2 regions of the Brevundimonas sp. GW821-FHT02A10 genome follow, and region 2 is predicted to be linked to the other one. Evidence: riboswitches for the same ligand, from Rfam matches in the RefSeq annotation. Region 2 holds a riboswitch; the other holds the start of a gene.

Region 1 (4,416 bases), on a different contig from region 2:
CCCTGCGCAGCATGGGATATAGTGTTTCTGGGCCGAACCTCAGGACTTCTGATGAGGCCGTTTCAGCCGCTCAGGCTAAGACAGCCTCGTTCCTTGGAACGCTTAATCTCGCACTCAAGGCCGCGTCATATCCCGGGCGCGGCCTTTTTGCCTGAAAACGGTCGGTGAGAGTTTTTCACGCCGCACCATTGGGCCTGCCGGGCGTGTGTCGAATGACGGGTTCTCTTCCGGCTGGAAGTATTTCTATAAGACTCGGCCCGAAGCCCGAGTCGTCGCCCATGTCCGCCGCCACCGTCATCGACCTGATCGGCGACACGCCCCTGATCCGGTTGCGCGCCGCCTCCGAGGCGACCGGCTGCGAAATCTTCGGCAAGGCGGAGTTTCTGAACGCCGGCCAGTCGATCAAGGATCGCACGGCCCTGGGTCTGGTTCAGGACGCCCGCGCCAGGGGCCTGCTGCGGCCCGGCGGCACGATCGTCGAGGGCACGGCGGGCAATACCGGCATCGGCCTGGCCTTGGTCGGCGCCGCCCTCGGCCACCCCGTCGTCATCGTCATGCCGCGCAGCCAGACGGCGGAGAAGAAGCAGGCGGTGCGGATGCATGGCGCCCGGCTGGTCGAGGTCGACCCCGCCCCCTTCGCCAGCCCCAACCATTTCGTCCACTTCTCGCGTCGTCTGGCCGAGGACCTGAACGCGAGCGAACCGAACGGCGCCTGGTACGCCGACCAGTTCGACAATCCCGCCAACCGCCGCACCCACTATGAGACCACCGGCCGCGAGATCTGGGAGCAGACAAACGGCACGGTCGATGGCTTCATCTGCGCGGCCGGGACAGGCGGCACCCTGGCCGGAGTGTCCCAGTATCTGCGCGAGCGGAACCCTGAGGTCGCCATCGGCCTCGCCGACCCGCCGGGCGCCGCCCTCTACAGCTGGTTCACCGAAGGCGTCCTGAAATCCGAAGGCAGTTCAGTGACCGAGGGGATCGGCGTGAACCGGATCACCGGCAACCTCGAAGGCGTCACCGTCGACCACGCCTGGCGGATCGAGGACGCAGAGGCCCTGTCCCTGCTGTTCGATCTGGTGGTGCACGAGGGCCTGACGCTGGGCCCGTCCAGCGGCGTCAATATCGCGGGCGCCATCCGGCTCGGGAAGGCGCTCGGCCCCGGCAAGACCATCGTGACCGTCCTGTGCGATCCGGGTCAGCGCTATGCGGGCAAGATCTACAACCCGGCCTTCCTGCGTTCGAAGGATCTGGCCGTGCCCGACTGGCTGGAGGGGCTGTGACCGACACCGACATCACCCCGGGACGCAAGCTCCCGCCGCTCAACGCCCTGAAGGCTTTCGAGGCCTGCGCCCGGCATCTCAGCGTCTCGCTGGCGGCCCGCGAACTGGGCGTGACGCCGGGCGCTGTCAGCCAGCAAATCCGCGTGCTCGAGGACCATGCGGGCGGGCCTCTGTTCAAACGCGATTCCGGCGTGACCGCCCTGACCACGCTCGGGGCGACGCTGCAGCCCGTGTTGCGAGAGGCGTTCGAGCACCTGAAGCGTGCGGCCGACATCGTCTATGGCGCGGGCGTTCGCCAGTCGCTGACGGTCAGCGTGCCGCCGTCCTTCGCCAATCGCTGGCTGGTGCCCCGTCTGGCCCGCTTTTCGGCCGATCATCCCGAGATCGAGGTCTGGGTCTCCGCCGACATGCAGCTGGCGGACGTGGCGGGCGGCCGGGCCGATGTCGCCGTACGCTACGGCCATGGCGACTATCCGGGCGTGCGCACCGAGACCCTGCTTGACGGCGGGGTGCTGCCCGTCTGCAGCCCCGAACTGCTCAAAGGCGAGCACCCGCTGCATCGACCGGCGGACTTGGCGCACCACACCCTGATCCACGTCAGCCCCAGCCCGATGGAAGAGCCCCGGCCCGACTGGTCGACCTGGCTGGGCTCCCGCAAGCTCGACGCTGTCGATGCGACCGTCGGCCCCCGCTTCGACCAGACCGCCTTCGCCATCGAGGATGCCGCGCGGGGACGGGGCGTGGCCCTGGCGCCCCGGGCCTTCGTCACCGAGGACCTTGCCGCCGGGCGGCTGATCATTCCGTTCGCGGACGGCTATCTGCCGACCGACATGGCCTATCGGGTGGTCACCCGCCGGTCCCACGTCCGGCCCGAGGCGCAGGTCTTCGTCGCCTGGCTGCGGGAAGAGGCACGCGAGGGCGCCGTCGTCGCCGACGAACTCTGATTTAGATTTCCTGTCGCCCGGCCCAGATATTCTGAGCAGCGCCTGCGTTGACCCGGCCCGGCCCGGCGGCAATATCGGCAAGCTCATCGAGACCGGCTGAGGGACAGGCCCTTGGACGCCGGGGCAACCTGCGGACCTCCGTAAGGTGCCAACTCCTTCGCAAGGACCGATCCCGGTCCGCGGTAGATGAGAGGCCACGAACGCCTTCGGGTGTTCGCCCTCCCGTCGCCATCGAAGGGGTTCCGATGACGGGGACGAAGACGATGCGAGCCGCCATCACAGCCGCCTATGACCGCCGGACCGGGCCGCCCGGCCGCTGTCGACCCTGACCCGCCTCCCCACGACCTGACCGGCCGCCGCCGGTTCTCCTCCCCCCACCCATAAAGCGCCATCCCCGCCGGGCTCGTCCCGCGCGAGAGGCTGGCCTGCGCTCTCACGCCAAGGACTGTCATGACCTACTCCTCCTCCACCACTGCCCGCCGCCGGCTGTTCGCCGCCGTCTCGACCGGCGCCCTTCTGATCGCCGGCGCCGCAGCCGCCCAGACCGCCGCGCCCGCCAACGATCCCGACGCCGCCGCCGTCGAGGACGTCGTCGTCACCGGCACCCGCGTGCCCAACCGTTCGCGGCTGGACACCCTCGCCCCCGTCGACGTCGTCACCGCCCAGACCCTGCAGAACCGCGGCACAACCGAGTTCGCCGCCGCCCTCGCACAGGCCATTCCGTCGCTGACCTTCCAGCGCCCCGCGGTCGTCGACGGAACCGACTCCATCCGCCCCGCAACCCTGCGCGGCCTGTCGCCCGACCAGACCCTGGTGCTGGTCAACGGCACGCGCCGCCACGCCTCGGCCCTGGTCAACGTCAACGGCTCGGTCGGGCGCGGTTCGGCCGCCGTCGACCTGAACACCATCCCGACCGTGGCGCTGGACCGCGTCGAGGTCCTGCGTGACGGCGCCTCGGCCCAGTACGGTTCCGACGCCATCGCCGGGGTTGTGAACCTGCGTCTGCGTGAGGCTTCGTCCGGCGGCGGCGCCAACGTCACCTACGGCCAGTATTTTACCAGCGTCGACACCGCCCGGGGCTCGCGCGACGAGACCGACGGCCAGACGGTCACCGCCTCGGCGTGGCAGGGCTTCGCCCTCGGCTCGGACGGCTTCCTGACCCTGTCGGGAGAGTATCTGCAACGCGATCCGACCAACCGTTCGGACCTCGACCCGCGCGTGACGCCGAACCGGGTGACCGCCCGCGTCGGCGATCCCGAGGTCGACCAGTGGACCGTCTTCGCCAACGCCGGCAAGCCGCTGGCCGCAGGGTGGGAAGCCTATGGCTGGGCCGGCTATCAGCAGCGCGAGAGCGAGAGCGCGGCCTTCCCGCGCCTGGCCGACAACGTCAACAACGTCGTCTCCATCTATCCGAACGGCTTCCTGCCGCTGATCAATGTGACGTCGAAGGACCTGTCTGTCGCCGGCGGCCTGCGCGGCCAGATCGGCGGCTGGGACGCGGACTTCAACCTGGTCTACGGCCGCAATGCGCTCGATTTCCGCACCGAGAACACGTTGAACGCCACCTATGGCGCGGCCTCCCAGACCAGCTTCGACGACGGCAGCCTGATCTATGACCAGCTCGTCTTCGGCGCCGACTTCAATCGTCAGTTCGAGGTTGGCCTCAGCCGCCCGCTGAACCTGGCCTTTGGTCTGGAAGCGCGTCGCGAAGGTTATGAGATCCAGGCGGGCGAAGCGGCCAGCTACAACCGCGGCCCGCTGGGGTCGAACACCGCCCTCGCCGGCGGCGCCCAGGGCTTCGTCGGCTTCCAGCCCTCGAACGTCGTGGACGAGGACCGCGACGCGGTCGGGGTCTATGCCGACATCGAAATCCCGCTGACCGAGAAGCTGACCGTCGAAGGCGCCGTCCGCTTCGAGGACTATTCCGACTTCGGCGACAGCCAGACCGGCAAGTTCTCGGCCCGCTACGATTTCAGCCCGAACTTCGCCCTGCGCGGTTCGGTCTCGACCGGCTTCCGCGCCCCGTCGCTGCAACAGAGCTACTTCACCTCGACCTCGTCGGTGATCCAGAACGGCGCGGTCGTCGAGACCGGCACCTTCCCCTCGACCAGCGCCGTCGCCACCCTTCTCGGGGGCCGTCCGCTCAAGGCGGAGACCTCGACCAACTATTCGCTGGGCACGGTCATCCG
Region 2 (4,416 bases):
CGGGTGGGCGATCAGGCTTTCGACCCCGCCCAGCGATTCCGCCAGGGTGAAGGTCTCCAGCGTCTCGACCAGGGTGCGCACGGCCTCGACGCCGCCGACCAGTTCGAAGCTGAGCATGGCGCCCGGGCCCTGCTGCTGGCGCGCGGCGAGCGCGTGGTTCGGGTGCGACTTCAGGCCGGGATAGTGGACGGCCTTCACCGAGGGGTGGGCTTCCAGCAGGGCGGCGACGTGGCCGGCCGTTTCCTGTTGGCGCTCGATGCGCGTGAACAGGGTGCGGATGCCGCGCATCGTCAGATAGGCGTCGAAGGCGCCACCGGTCACGCCGCGGCAGTTGGCCCACCAGGCGAGCTCGGCATGATCGGCCGGATCAGCCGAGATCACCGCCCCGCCGACGACGTCGGAATGACCGTTGATGTACTTCGTGGTCGAGTGGACGACGATGTCGGCGCCCAGTTCGATGGGGCGCTGCAGGGCGGGCGACAGGAAGGTGTTGTCGGCGACCACCTTGGCGCCCACAGCGTGGGCGCGCACGCAGATGTCGGCGACATCGACGACGCGCAGCAGGGGGTTGGACGGGGTTTCGACCAGCACCAGTTTCGGGTTCAGGGCGAGGGCGGCTTCCAGCGCGGCGGGATCGCCCTGATCCACCCACAGGACCTCGAAATGGCCCTTCTTCGCATGGGCGCACAGCAGGCGGTGGGTGCCGCCGTAGCAGTCGTGCGGGGCGATCAGCAGGTCTCCGGGCGACAGCAGGGAGAGCGGCAGATCGACCGCGGCCATGCCCGTGGCGGTGACCACGCAGCCGGCGCCGCCCTCCAGTTCGGCCAGGGTGTCGGCCAGGACGTCGCGGGTCGGATTGCCCGAGCGGGCGTAGTCGTATTTCCGCTTCTGGTCGAAGCCGGCGAAGGAGTAGTTCGAGGACAGATAGAGCGGCGGCATGACCGCGCCGTGCGCCGAATCCTGATCCACGCCCGAGCGGGCGCAGATGGTGCGGATGTCTTTTGCGGTACGGGTCGGACGGGTCACTGGTCGATATCCTTGAGGGCGGAGCGGAGGATGTCGCCGACGAGGGCGTCCTCCTTCAGGAAGGCGTCGTGGCCGTACAGGGACGGAGCCTCGACCAGACGCCACAGGGTGGGCAGGCGGGCCGCGAGTTCGCGGATGTCGTCGATCGGCACCAGCCGGTCAGAGGTGAAGCCGACCAGGGTGACGGGGGTGGTGATGGCCTCGGGCGTGACCGAATGGCGGTCCAGCGAGTCGGACATCGACAGCCAGCGCGAGGGGGTGGTGTGGGTGCGGTAGGCGACGCCGCGCGCGGTCAGATATTCGCACACCGGATAGGCCTGGCCGGCGGCGAGGGGGGCGGTGGTTTCGAACCGCTCGGAGAATTCCTCGGCGGTGCGATAGGTGGTCATGGCCAGTTCGCGGGCCAGGGCGACGCCGTCCTCGGGCCGGCCGGCCTCGACCGCCAGCTTCAGGATGCGGCGCTGGATGCCGCGCCAGGCCGTGGCCTGCGGATGGGCGCGATGGGCGGCGGAGACGACGATCAGCTGTTCGGCCCAGCGCGGAAACAGTTCGCCGAAGGCCAGGGCGATCATGCCGCCGTAGGAGCAGCCGATTACGGCGGCGACGGTCTCGGCGCCCAGATGGTCCAGCAGCAGGCCCAGCAGGCGAGCCTGATCCTGGGTGGTGATGGTGACGGGCTCTTCACCGGCGTCCTGCGTCCCGGGGGCATAGTCGAAGGCCAGAACCTGGCAGCGGCGCAGATCGATGGGCCCGCCGGCGGTGACCGCGTCCGACCACCAGCCCAGGCCGTTGGTCTCGGTGCGGTGCACGAAACGACCCGCCGAGATGCCGCCGGCGACGACGACCAGGGGCGCGCCCTCACGGCCGTGCAGACGGCCGGTGACGGTGGTCTGGTTCAGGCGCTGGCCGGACTGCAGGCGGAAGTCGGCGGGGATTTCGACGCTGATGTCGACGGCGTTGCCCTGACGGATGCGGCGCAGCTCCGGCACGAAGGCGCGGGGCTTGACGTCCAGACGCACATCGCCGTCGGCGCTACAAAAGGGTTCGGTGGTTTCGGTATCGAAGGCCATCGTCTTCCGCATCAGTCCCGCTCAGCAAGGACCCGATGCGATGACAGATGCGTGGATGCGCCGCCGTAAACCGACGCTCCACTCATCTCTCGCGACCCCGAAAGGCCTCGCAGGAGTTGGCACCGTTCGGACGGAATCCGGTGGTTGCCCCGACGTCAAAGGGCCTATCCCTCGGTCGGTCTTGATGAGTGGATTTATCGTGAGGCAAAACAGGGGTTCAGGTCAAGCGGAAAAATCCACCGCATACCCACACGACGGGTCACTCCCTGTGCCGCGTTATACTCGTCGTAACCCGACTATGCGCAAAAAACTTCCAACACAGGGTTGACGGCTGGCGTTTAGCCCGACACCCTTGGGCCAACTTATTCGCAAGGTTTCACCCCGTGTCCCGTTCTGGCCTCATCGCCATTTCGATTAGCACCGCCGCCGCAGTGACGGCGCGGACGGGTACGCCTGCGCTCACCACCACCGGCGGTATGACCATCACCGGCCCTTTCAGGGCGGGAAAAGGTTAGCGCACGTCGAACCCGACAAGCACCAACCCAGACCCGCCCGGACCCCCGGGCGGGTTTTTTCTTACCCGATCCCAACCCCGATTTTTCCGCACCACCCTCCGCTGCCGAGACCGAAAATGTCCCATCTCTCCGTCGTCCAGAAGTCCGACCCGCTCAAACCCGCCGCCGAACAGGGCGCCGCGCTCGATGTCGTGGTGCTCAAGTTCGGCTCCTCCATCCTGCGTTCCCAGGCCGATGCCCCGGCGGTGGCTTCGGAGGTCTATGGCCACGTTCGCGCCGGCCGGAAGGTGGTAGCGGTGGTCTCTGCCTTCGGCGGCCAGACCGACAGGCTTCTGGCCGACGCCCGCCTGCTGGGGCTCGACCACGAGAACGATCTGCTGCCCGGCTATGTGGCGCTCGGCGAGGAACAGGCGGCGGCCCTGACGGCCATCGCCTGCGACCGGATCGGTCTGGACGCGGTCGCCTTGTCCGTGCGGGAACTGGGCATCGTGGCCGAAGGACCGGCGGAGCACGCCCATCCCTGCGACCTCAAGAGCGGCGCCCTGCTGCGGGCCCTTGGCGATCATCAGGTGGTGGTGGTCCCGGGCTTCGGCGCGGTGCGGCCGGACAACAAGGTGGCGCTGCTGGGACGCGGCGGCTCGGACATGACGGCGGTCTTCCTCGCGGCCGAACTGGGGCTGAAGCGGGTGCGGCTGGTCAAGGATGTGGACGGTCTTTACGACCGCGACCCCGCCGCCGCCTCGGGCAAGCCGCTGCGCTATCGCCGCGCGTCCTGGGACGATGCGCGTCGTCACGGCGGCGCTTTGGTTCAGCATGACGCCATCGATCTGGGCCAGCAGCGTGGCGTCGAGATCGAGGTCGCGGGTCTGGCGCGCGCCGGCGGCACGGTGGTCGGTGATCATTCCGCCCCTCCCGGACCCTCGGTGCCCGACGCTCCGATCCGCGTCGCCATCGCCGGCTGCGGCGTTGTCGGCGGCGGCCTTCTGGCCCGTCTGATCGGCGATCCCCGCTATCAGGTCACCGGCGTTCTGGTGCGCGATCCGAAGAAGCCGCGCGACGTCGCCGCCCCGTCCGATCTGTTCACCGCCGACCGCGCCGCCTTCCTGGCGCAGAAGCCCGATCTGCTGGTCGAGGCCCTCTCGGAAGGCGAGGCCGGTCACGACCTGATCCGCGAGGCCCTTCAGGCCGGGATCGACGTCGCCAGCGCCAACAAACAGGCCATCAGCCGCGACCCCGCCGGGCTTCAGGCCCTGGCCGACGAGCACAAGGCCCTGCTGGTCTATTCGGCCGCGGTCGGCGGCGGTGCCCCGATGATCGAGACCCTGCGCGCGGCGCGCGAGGCCGGGCCTGTCGCCCGGTTCGAGGCGGTGCTCAACGGCACGGTCAACTTCATGCTGGATCGGCTCAGCGCGGGCGCCGACTTCGCTGACGCCCTGGCCGACGCCCGGGTGGCGGGCTTCGCCGAGGAAGATCCGTCCTCGGATCTGGAAGGCCGCGACGCCGCCGCCAAGGTCCGGCTGCTGTCTTTCGAGGCCTTCGGCGAAACGCCGGCCGACGGGACGATCACCTGCGATATCCTGTCGGATGCCTTCCGTCCGACGGGTTCGCCGGTGCGCCAGATCGGCGCCTGCCGTAAGTCCGACGCCGGCCTCGACGCGACGGTCCTGCTCAACCGGGAGCTTGAGGATCCGCTGTTCCTCGGCCTTCGCGGCGAACGCAATGCGCTCAAGGTCTATGGTGAGGACGGCCGGGTCTGGTCGTGCAAGGGACGCGGCGCGGGGCGCTGGCCGACGACGGAAAGCGTG

What was found. A riboswitch is a leader RNA that binds a small molecule or an ion and turns the genes downstream of it on or off. The one in region 2 is predicted to bind S-adenosylmethionine.
Region 1: linked by a shared signal. The riboswitch ahead of AC07U0_RS10420 (TonB-dependent receptor plug domain-containing protein) and the one ahead of metX (homoserine O-succinyltransferase MetX) in region 2 are both predicted to bind S-adenosylmethionine.

Annotation. Positions count from the first base shown of each region.
Region 1 is NZ_JBWKWC010000003.1:169,650-174,065, forward strand. Features, by position in the region: gene AC07U0_RS10410 (cysteine synthase A) at 279-1,283, shown strand; gene gcvA (transcriptional regulator GcvA) at 1,280-2,227, shown strand; SAM riboswitch class I at 2,308-2,420, shown strand; gene AC07U0_RS10420 (TonB-dependent receptor plug domain-containing protein) at 2,678-4,416, shown strand, end outside.
Region 2 is NZ_JBWKWC010000002.1:236,388-240,803, reverse strand. Features, by position in the region: gene metB (cystathionine gamma-synthase) at 1-1,026, opposite strand, end outside; gene metX (homoserine O-succinyltransferase MetX) at 1,023-2,108, opposite strand; SAM riboswitch class I at 2,176-2,287, opposite strand; gene AC07U0_RS07590 (amino acid kinase family protein) at 2,728-4,416, shown strand, end outside.